Regions from separate parts of the Rahnella sp. EDr1-12 genome, predicted to be linked through region 1. Evidence: predicted binding sites of a transcription regulator. Region 1 holds the regulator's gene; each other region holds the start of a gene.
The links. The regulator LexA, encoded in region 1, represses DNA repair genes until DNA is damaged. The targets are predictions, from matches to a motif close to TNCTGTATGTACATACAGNA.
Positions count from the first base shown of each region.

Region 2: a site for LexA is predicted at 1,929-1,948, ahead of ACO0U8_RS14885 (YebG family protein). Genes of this name have one in related genera too.
Region 3: a site for LexA is predicted at 2,038-2,057, ahead of ACO0U8_RS11170 (DNA translocase FtsK 4TM domain-containing protein). Genes of this name have one in related genera too.

Region 1 covers NZ_JBLZNY010000001.1:2,030,589-2,033,868, forward strand. Annotated here, with positions in the region: gene dinF (MATE family efflux transporter DinF) at 1-790, opposite strand, end outside; gene lexA (transcriptional repressor LexA) at 1,056-1,664, opposite strand; gene ACO0U8_RS09340 (diacylglycerol kinase) at 1,784-2,152, opposite strand; gene plsB (glycerol-3-phosphate 1-O-acyltransferase PlsB) at 2,293-3,280, shown strand, end outside.
Region 2 covers NZ_JBLZNY010000003.1:219,313-222,592, forward strand. Annotated here, with positions in the region: gene ACO0U8_RS14875 (LysR family transcriptional regulator) at 1-458, opposite strand, end outside; gene ACO0U8_RS14880 (M35 family metallo-endopeptidase) at 803-1,435, shown strand; gene ACO0U8_RS14885 (YebG family protein) at 1,528-1,914, opposite strand; gene ACO0U8_RS14890 (methyl-accepting chemotaxis protein) at 2,152-3,280, opposite strand, start outside.
Region 3 covers NZ_JBLZNY010000002.1:372,643-375,922, reverse strand. Annotated here, with positions in the region: gene trxB (thioredoxin-disulfide reductase) at 1-778, opposite strand, end outside; gene lrp (leucine-responsive transcriptional regulator Lrp) at 1,508-2,002, shown strand; gene ACO0U8_RS11170 (DNA translocase FtsK 4TM domain-containing protein) at 2,125-3,280, shown strand, end outside.

The DNA of each region.
Region 1 (3,280 bases):
CAAAGCAAAGTTGAAGAAGCAGTGAGCGCAGCATAATGTCGCGGTTAAGACTTAACAGCCGCCGCAGATCACCGCGCCAGGCAGAGGTTAACAGCGCAGGGCTGATGCCCCGGCGCTGCATCACGCGCCAGACCAAAAACAATCCGATAAACAGCGTAAAATATTCTGAGCAGGCCGTGGCCGTGGCGGCACCACGGACATTCCAGCCAAGCCCTATCACCAGCCAAAGATCCAACACGATGTTCAGCAGATTACCGGCAATCAGCAGCATTACCGGCCCGCGCACGTACTGGATACCAAGCAGCCAGCCCAAAATCACCAGATTTGCCAGAGACGCAGGGGCGCTGTACCAGCGGATCTCCAGAAAAAGCCGCGCCTGTTCAAGCACAGACTGGCTCCCGCCGACGATGTGAAAAGCGCCTTCCATCAGAGGGTGGCGGAAAAGCAAGATCACCACACCGGCGAGCACGGCCAGAAGAAAGGGTTGTACGAACGCGCGGGCCAGCAACAGGTTGTCTTGCGCTCCGAGCGCCTGAGCGGTCATACCGGTGGTACTCATGCGCAGAAAGAGCAGCATCATAAACAGGAAGGTGGTGATCATCGAACCGACCGCAACGCCGCCAAGATAGTCGGGGCTGTCGAGATGACCGATCACTGCCGTATCCACTAACCCCAGCAACGGCACGGTGATATTGGAAAAAATCATCGGTAGCGCGAGCATCCAGAGGGCTTTATCGGTCGGGCTCAAAAAGGTGTGTTTTAGCTTTTGAAGAAGGGAATGTTGTTGCATAGAGAATCTCATGCCGGAGGTTCGGGATATGCCTGTAAATGACATCGCCCCGAGAGGGGCGACGAGATGAAACGTTAAAGCTTAGCGGTATGTCAGAGGCGGCTCACGACCCGCAAATCAAAAACATGACCCTTTGGATCAACAATTTGACCCAGTCATTCGAGTTACATCAAGGCGGCAACTGAACGAACGTCGGGGGCATACACAAGTATGTGACCAGGGTTCGCGAAGGCAGCCAACACAGAGATAGCCCGAAGTACGAAGGTTAAATCCAGTCGCCGTTGCGAATAACGCCTACGGCCAACCCTTCAATACTGAAATTCTGCTCACGTAAATCCACCACGATAGGCTGGAACTCGCTGTTTTCCGGCAATAACTGCACCACGCTGCCCTGTTTTTTCAGGCGTTTCACGGTGACTTCATCATCAATACGGGCTACGACAACCTGACCATTACGCACGTCCTGCGTTTTATGAACAGCCAGTAAATCGCCGTCGAGGATACCGATATCACGCATCGACATACCGCTGACACGCAGCAGGAAATCGGCGCTCGGCTTAAACATCGCCGGATCAACCTGATAATGCCCTTCGATATGTTGCTGAGCGAGCAGAGGTTCACCGGCGGCAACGCGGCCGATCAGCGGTAAACCTTCTTCTTCTTCCATCAGCAGACGAATACCGCGTGACGCGCCGGAAACAATCTCGATCACGCCTTTACGTGCCAGCGCTTTCAGATGTTCTTCCGCAGCATTCGGGGAACGGAACCCAAGACGAGCGGCAATCTCCGCGCGGGTTGGTGGCATACCCGTGGTGGAGATATGATCGCGAATCAGGTCATAGACCTCTTGTTGTCTGGTCGTTAAAGCTTTCATTCCGCCCCCTGGTTGTTTATACAGTCTAGCTGTGAGTATATACAGCTAAACGGGCAATGAAAACCTAAGATTGAATAAAAACAGTGCATAAGCACGATTACTGGAAGACAGATTCCAAATCAGAACCATCGCGGCCAAAAGATGCTGACCCAGACAAAAATCGCCAATATGATGGTGAGCAGTACGGCAGCCGAGCCAATATCTTTTGCACGGCCAGAAAGAACGTGGAACTCAGGTCCGATGCGGTCAATCGCACATTCCACGGCGCTGTTGAGCAGTTCGACCACGCAAACCAGCACCACTGAGCCTATGAGTAAGATGCGTTCAATGCTGCTGACATCGAACCAGAAAGAGAGAAAAATTAACGGGATAGCAGCGCTGGCTTCCTGACGAAAGGCAGCTTCATTCTGCCATGCCGCTTTCAGCCCTTTCCATGAGTAACCGGCTGCTTTATAAATTCGGGTAAATCCAGTGACTTGGTTCGCCATTCTGTTACTGATCCTTGAGGGGTTGTCCTTCGGGTGTTTGATGCATTTTAGCGGTTTAATGGTATCTCATCACCACAGATCTCATTTGAGCTTTCTGGTATCCTTGCGGCGAAATGGCTAACAAGAGGCTTCACGTTTTTATGTCAGGTTGGCGTAGACTTTATTACACATTATTGAATTTACCGCTTTCGATGCTGGTAAAGAGCAAAGTCATACCTACAGATCCGGTTACCGAGTTGCACTTAGACCCGACGCGCCCGATCCTGTACGTATTACCTTATAACTCCAAAGCAGATTTGCTGACCCTGCGTGCGCAGTGTCTCGCCCAGAATTTGCCCGATCCCCTGATCCCGCTGGATATCGACGGAACGCTGCTGCCAAGCCACGTGTTTATCGCGGAAGGCCCGCGCGTGTTCTCGTATTACACGCCGAAGCAGGAATCCGTAAAGCTGTTCCATGACTATCTGGACCTGCACCGCAATAACCCGGAATTAGACATTCAGATGTTGCCGGTGTCGGTGATGTTCGGTCGGGCACCAGGCCGTGAAGGTCAGGACACGCCGCATCTGCGCGTGCTGAACGGGATCCAGAAATTCTTCGCCGTATTGTGGCTGGGCCGCGACAGTTTTGTCCGTTTCTCCAATACCGTTTCGTTGCGCTACATGGCGACCGAGCACGGGACGGATAAAACCATCGCGCAGAAACTGGCCCGCGTAGCGCGTATGCACTTCTCCCGTCTGCGTCTGGCGGCCGTCGGTCCTCGTCTTCCTGCCCGTCAGGATTTGTTCAATAAGCTGCTGGCCTCTAAAGCCATCGAAAAAGCGATTGAAGACGAAGCGCGCAGCAAGAAAATTTCTCATGAAAAAGCCCAGCAAAACGCTATCGCACTGATGGAGGAAATTGCCGCAAACTTCTCTTATGAAGCCGTGCGCCTTTCTGACCGCGTGCTGAGCTGGACGTGGAACCGCCTGTATAAGGGCATCAACGTCAACAATGCCGAGCGCGTACGCCAGTTAGCGCAAGACGGACAGGAAATCGTGTATGTGCCCTGCCACCGCAGCCACATGGATTACCTGCTGTTGTCTTACGTGCTTTATCACCAGGGGCTGGTGCCACCGCACATTGCTG
Region 2 (3,280 bases), on a different contig from region 1:
TTATCCACACTCTCGCCCAGACGAACCCCGGCATCGAACCGGCCATCGACGATATTCACGAAGCCGTTATCAACCACCAGTTCGACATTAATTTCCGGGTATTCCCACAAAAACGGTTTTAGCTTTGGCCACAGCAGAGTTTGGGCGGCATGTTCACCCGCAGAAATCCTGATATTACCGGACGGGGCGCGGTTGCTCTGAAGAAGGGTGTCAAGTTCCTGCTCAAGATCGGCAAGGCGTGGCTCGAGACAGGCAATAATGCTCTCCCCCGCTTCCGTCGGGGCGACGCTGCGGGTGGTACGGGTGAGAAGACGAAGGTTTAACCGCTCTTCCAGCCCTTTAATCGCATGGCTTAACGCTGACTGCGAGACGCCCAGTTTACCCGCTGCTTTGGTAAAACTTCTCTCTCTGGCAACAACCAGAAAGACCTGAAGCTCATTGAAGTTTTCTTTTAGCATGGCGTATTCCTTAAAAAGCATGGCGGCAGAAAGTGGCACTCATGAAGTCAGTTCATGAACGCAGACAGTTTACCCCCGCAGGGCGATGTTATGCTTGTTTTTTATGAGGATTTTCGTGGGCTTACCCGGAGAGCCCGGGTGAGCGCGAAAAAGCATTGCCGTGATGCCGCGCCCGTAATAATGAAAAAATACATTCGAAATTAGAATATATGAATTAAAAATAATTGATGGCATAAATATTTATTGGATTGTTTCCGCCAACCTGAAAAATATCATTCCGAAATAACACCCTCCGGAATAACGAATTAACGACGCCCGGCTAAAAACGGCCTGAATAAAAAGGTATGCTACTCGTCCATTCAGATAACGAGGCGGGATCGCTTCACATAATTAAGGTTTTTATGACTCCTCATATTACCCACGATGTCATTGAACATATCGCCCCGCGGGAAGTGATTATGCAGGCATGGAATGCGGTGGTGGCAGGCCTGCAATATTGCACTCAGGATACCGCCAGAGCGCGCTGGGCGCGGCAAAGCTGGTTTGGAAAGCACATGGAGTCGTCACCGGAACTTCTGGCCAGGCTGACGTTATTACAAAACTTCGTTAATTCAACCAAGCCATTAACGATTGCTTTTGATCCCCTTGCCAATATTCCCACCGCGATTGCGTATACTTATTCCCGGCGTCTCGATGATCCTTTACGTGTTCCCGCCATTTATTTAACCAGGAAATTCTGTACCGCACAGACCAATGACCGGGTGAAATATCTGATGAAAAACCGGAATAACAACGGCGTGCAGATTATTGCCTTGGCGCACGAGCTTTCTCATCTGGTGATTGGCACTAACCGGAAAACGGGCAACTACTCTGCCGAGAAATATGCCCACGAGGCAAAAAACTTACGCGATAAAGATCCGCAATACGCGTTACATAACGCGGACAATTATGGTTTCTGTATAGAGATGTGTTCCTGATCCGATCCCGGTGTCAGTGCGCGTCGCCCGCCTGCCCACGCAAAAACGCCCTGACAGCGGGAAACCGCGATCAGGGCGTTATTATCAGGTCATCAAGCCGCTTTGACGGCGCGTACCTTTTTGGTTTTTACCGCTTCTTCCGGCTGTTCTTCCATTTGCACGTCTTCGGTATGCGTGTCTTGTGCATCAGCCTCTTCCGTCACGTCTGATTGAGCTGCGACGTTCGCCGGGGCACTTTCCGTTTCAGGCAGTTTGCTGGTGCGCAGGATGTGCTGAACAGCGTCTTTCTGCTCGGCGAGGTGCATGGCGATGCTTTCCGCCAGCGCTTCGTCGATTTCAATGTTGCTCTGTAACAGCCAGTCAGTAAAAGTATCTGCCATGTCGAGCATTTTGTCGTAGGCGTCTGCTTCTTTCTTATTGGCAAATGTCATTTTTTCTTCACCTTTTCTGACTACCACAAATTTTGTTTCAACAGCCATGATTTCACTCCTTATACTGTAATTATGTACAGTATATCAACAATAGGTAACGCTGACATCATACATTTAAATTTTTGATGCGTATTTTTAATGGCACGCATTATACGGCGGGATCAAAGAAAGAGGTTTTCAGCGGGAGAAAAAGCGGCTATCGGGATAAGAAACAGAGGCTGAGCAACCTCTGACGCCCGTGGGCTGGCGTCAGAGGTTTATCGGAAAGAGACGATCAACCCGGAATTAAAACGTCTCCCAGGAACCTTCATCACCTTTGTCCAGCGGAGAATTCATGCGGTGAGCCAGCAGCGCCGGTCTTTTCAACGGCGGCGCCTGACGCTCCGGGGTGTTCACTCCCGCCGCGCTGACTTTAAAGATGCTGATGGACTCCGCCAGACGCTCGGCCTGCTCGTTCAGGGAATACGCCGCCGACGAGGCTTCCTGCACTAACGCGGCGTTCTGCTGCGTCACTTCGTCCATTTGGGTGATGGCTTTATTGATCTCTTCGATCCCCGTGCTTTGCTCATGGCTGGCGATGGAGATTTCACCGACGATATCCGTCACGTTCTTCACGCTGGACACCACTTCCGCCATGGTGGCACCGGCTTTCGCCACCAGTTGCGTGCCGTTATCGACTTTAGACACAGAATCGTCGATCAGCACTTTGATCTCTTTTGCCGCAGAGGCAGAGCGCTGCGCGAGGTTGCGAACTTCTGAGGCCACCACCGCAAATCCACGCCCCTGCTCACCCGCGCGGGCGGCTTCTACCGCGGCGTTCAGCGCCAGAATGTTGGTCTGGAAAGCGATGCCGTCAATCACAGAAATGATATCGACAATCTTGCGTGAGGAAACGTTAATGCCTTCCATCGTGCTGACCACCTGCCCGACCACTTCCCCGCCTTCGACGGCAACACGCGACGCCTGTGCGGCAAGCTGATTCGCCTGACGCGCGTTGTCGGCGTTCTGTTTCACGGTAGCGGTCATTTCTTCCATGGCCGATGCAGTTTCTTCCAGCGAGCTGGCCTGCTGTTCGGTGCGGGAAGAGAGGTCCAGGTTACCCGCCGCAATCTGACTGGACGCACTGCTGATAGCCTGCGTACCCGAACGCACTTCGGTGACGATCCTGAGCAGGTTTTCATTCATATTTTTCAGCCCCTGCATCAGCTGGCCGGTTTCATCGGTGGAGGTCACGCGAATGTCCGTGGTCAGATCCCCGGCGGCGACACTTTCCGCCACCTGCACCGCCGTGCCCAGCGGGCGGGTAATGGAACGGGTGAGGAAATAGCCCATGATCATCGCCAGCAGAACGGCGATGACGGAGAAGATAAGCGTCAGCTGAATGGCCGTTGCGCCCTCTGCGACGGCCTGCTTG
Region 3 (3,280 bases), on a different contig from region 1:
CTTTAAGCTCAAGCTGGCCTTCGAAAATGCCGGTATTCGGGCTGTGACCGATAGCGATAAATACGCCCGCGACGTCAACCTGAGATTTTTCATCGGTACGGACATCCATCAGGCTTGCGCCAGTCACGCCCATCTGATCGCCAACCACTTCGTCCAGCGTTTTGTGGGTGTGCAGAACAATGTTGCCGCTGGCGACTTTGTCATTCAGGCGATCAACCAGAATTTTTTCAGCACGGAAACTGTCGCGGCGGTGAATTAAATGGACTTCTGAGGCGATGTTAGCCAGATAAAGCGCTTCTTCCACAGCGGTATTCCCGCCGCCCACCACGGCCACTTTCTGATTGCGGTAGAAGAAACCATCGCAGGTGGCACAGGCTGAGACGCCACGGCCTTTAAACGCTTCTTCGGATGGCAAACCAATGTAACGGGCAGAGGCGCCGGTGGCGATGATCAACGCATCACAGGTGTATTCGCCGCTGTCGCCCGTCAGACGGAACGGACGATTTTGCAGATCCACCTTATTGATATGGTCGAAAATGATCTCGGTGTTGAATTTAGTGGCGTGCTCATGCATGCGATCCATCAATGCCGGACCGGTCAGACCTTCGGGATCTCCCGGCCAGTTTTCCACTTCGGTGGTTGTGGTCAGCTGACCGCCTTTTTCCACGCCGGTAATCAAAACAGGATTGAGGTTGGCGCGCGCTGCGTAAACCGCGGCGGTATAACCTGCCGGGCCAGAACCTAAAATCAATAATTTACTGTGTTTAACCGTACTCATGGGCAATCTAACTCCGCGATGGTGACTAGCGATAAGCGATTGTAGGGAAAACTGCGTGTTAAAAAAAGCAAACTCAGATGTTGTTAGCGATTTGTCTGATAGTTTTTACTGCGCAACCGGCGTAAAAAGGATTTCGCGCTTCACCATGTTTCAGGTAACTGATTGATGGTAAGCATAAAAAACCAGCATGTCTGAGTGTCGGGATAGTCTGGACGTTGTCTATAACACGCTAAAATAGCCACATATCACGGTAATTTGTAGGGATATGGCTGAAATAACGTGTGAACGGAATTGTTATTGTTCAAAGAGAAAAGATAGCTAAAAAGGGGGCGGTGGCTTTTCAATCTGGCACGTTCTTCTGATTTTGCTTCTTTTACTTTGACAATCCGCTGTGCATTTGCGAAAACATCAGGGTAAGAAGAAATTAACTGCCTGTCAGTGACTTGAATTTATCCAAATGGCTGCTACCCGACCCGTTCTGGTGTTGCTTTTGGGTTTTTGTGTTGCCTCAGGGTTTGGTGAATCAGATTGGTTGTTTCCAATCTATTAATTCCACAGAGTTATTTCTTTTGAGTGTCCGGTTTTGGCCGTGTTCCTTATGACAGGGGATAAACACGGCTTTTGGATGCGTAAACCTTAATAATCGGGTCTTCGCTTGGGACAACCCTTAGACATTGAAGTTGGCTGGGGTAGGCAGGTGCAGGGAAGGACAGCAGAGAGACAATAATAATGGTAGACAACAAAAAACGTCCGGGAAAAGATCTCGACCGTATTGACCGTAACATCCTCAACGAACTTCAAAAGGATGGCCGGATTTCAAACGTCGAGCTTTCCAAACGTGTGGGATTATCTCCAACGCCATGTCTGGAGCGCGTTCGTCGTCTGGAACGTCAGGGCTTCATTAATGGTTATACCGCACTGCTTAACCCACATTATCTTGATGCATCGCTGCTGGTTTTTGTTGAGATAACCCTCAACCGCGGTGCGCCGGATGTGTTTGAGCAGTTCAATGCGGCAGTACAAAAACTCGAAGATATTCAGGAGTGTCATTTGGTTTCAGGGGATTTCGACTATCTGTTGAAAACCCGCGTACCGGATATGTCTGCTTACCGTAAGCTGTTAGGTGAGACATTACTTCGTCTGCCGGGTGTTAATGACACCCGTACCTATGTGGTAATGGAAGAAGTGAAACAGACGAATCGCCTGGTCATCAAGACCCGGTAATTGTCAGGTGCAAAACCTTGTAACTTTAGCTACACTCCTGTGTATCTATACAGCTATGGCGCCGGGGTCAACTCTCGGCGCTGTTGCTTTTTCTCAGTTCACAGGAACCTGGAGAGCCTTTCTTGAGCCAGGAATATACAGAAGATAAAGACGTTACCCTCAAAAGACTGAGCAATGGCCGCCGTATTGTGGAGGCGTTGCTGGTTGTGGTGGCGATATTTGCTGCGTATTTGATAGCAGCACTGGTGAGTTTTAACCCCTCAGATCCAAGCTGGTCGCAAACCGCCTGGCATGGGCCTATTCATAACTGGGGTGGCGGCGTTGGCGCGTGGATGGCGGATACGCTGTTCTTCATCTTTGGCGTATTTGGTTACGCGATCCCCCCTATTATCCTGTGTTTGTGCTGGGCGGCTTTCCGTCAGCGCGATAATCAGGATTTCATCGACTATTTTGCCTGGTCGCTGCGTCTCATTGGGACGCTGGCGCTTATTGTCACGTCTTGCGGTCTGGCCTCAGTCAACATCGATGACCTCTATTATTTCGCCTCAGGCGGAGTGATCGGCAGTTTGCTGAGCACGGCGATGACACCCTACTTTAACAATGTCGGTGCCACGCTGGTTCTGCTGTGTGTCTGGGCTGCCGGACTGACGCTGTTTACCGGCTGGTCATGGCTGACCATCGCTGAGAAAATTGGTGGTGCAGTGCTCGGTGTCACTAACATTGTGACCAACCGTTCACGCCGTGACGACGATGAGTATTATGACGACGAACACGATGATCCGTTGCTGGAAGAAGAGGGCGATGCAAAACCGGTAGCGCATGCTGCTCCGGCAACTGCCGCAGCGACAGCGGCAGCCGCATCACCTGTGGCAGCCGCGCCTGCAGATGAAGAAGACGTGCTGTTCTCGGCCCCGTCAGTGAATGAATCTGCCCCTCAGCCCGCAATGGCTGATGCCGTGCCGGTGGCTGAAACGTCGCCCGTTGCACCTGAGGCCGTCAGTCGTTATGCCGCAGAGCCGCCGGTCGCGAATATTGCACCACCTCCTGCTGCCCATGAACCTGCCGCGCCGCCGTTATACAGCTTCGAAATTCCGGAAGAAACACCGGTGCCGCGCCATCCTCAGCCTGTTCAGCAATCGCCGTCACCGGTGCAACCTGAACACAATGAAGATGACGGGCCACGTATGGGTAACTGGCAGACCGCGGCGGAACACAACACCCGTTCGCCGTTTGACTTCAGTTCGCCAACACCTGACAGCGCTCACGCTGCGAGTGTGG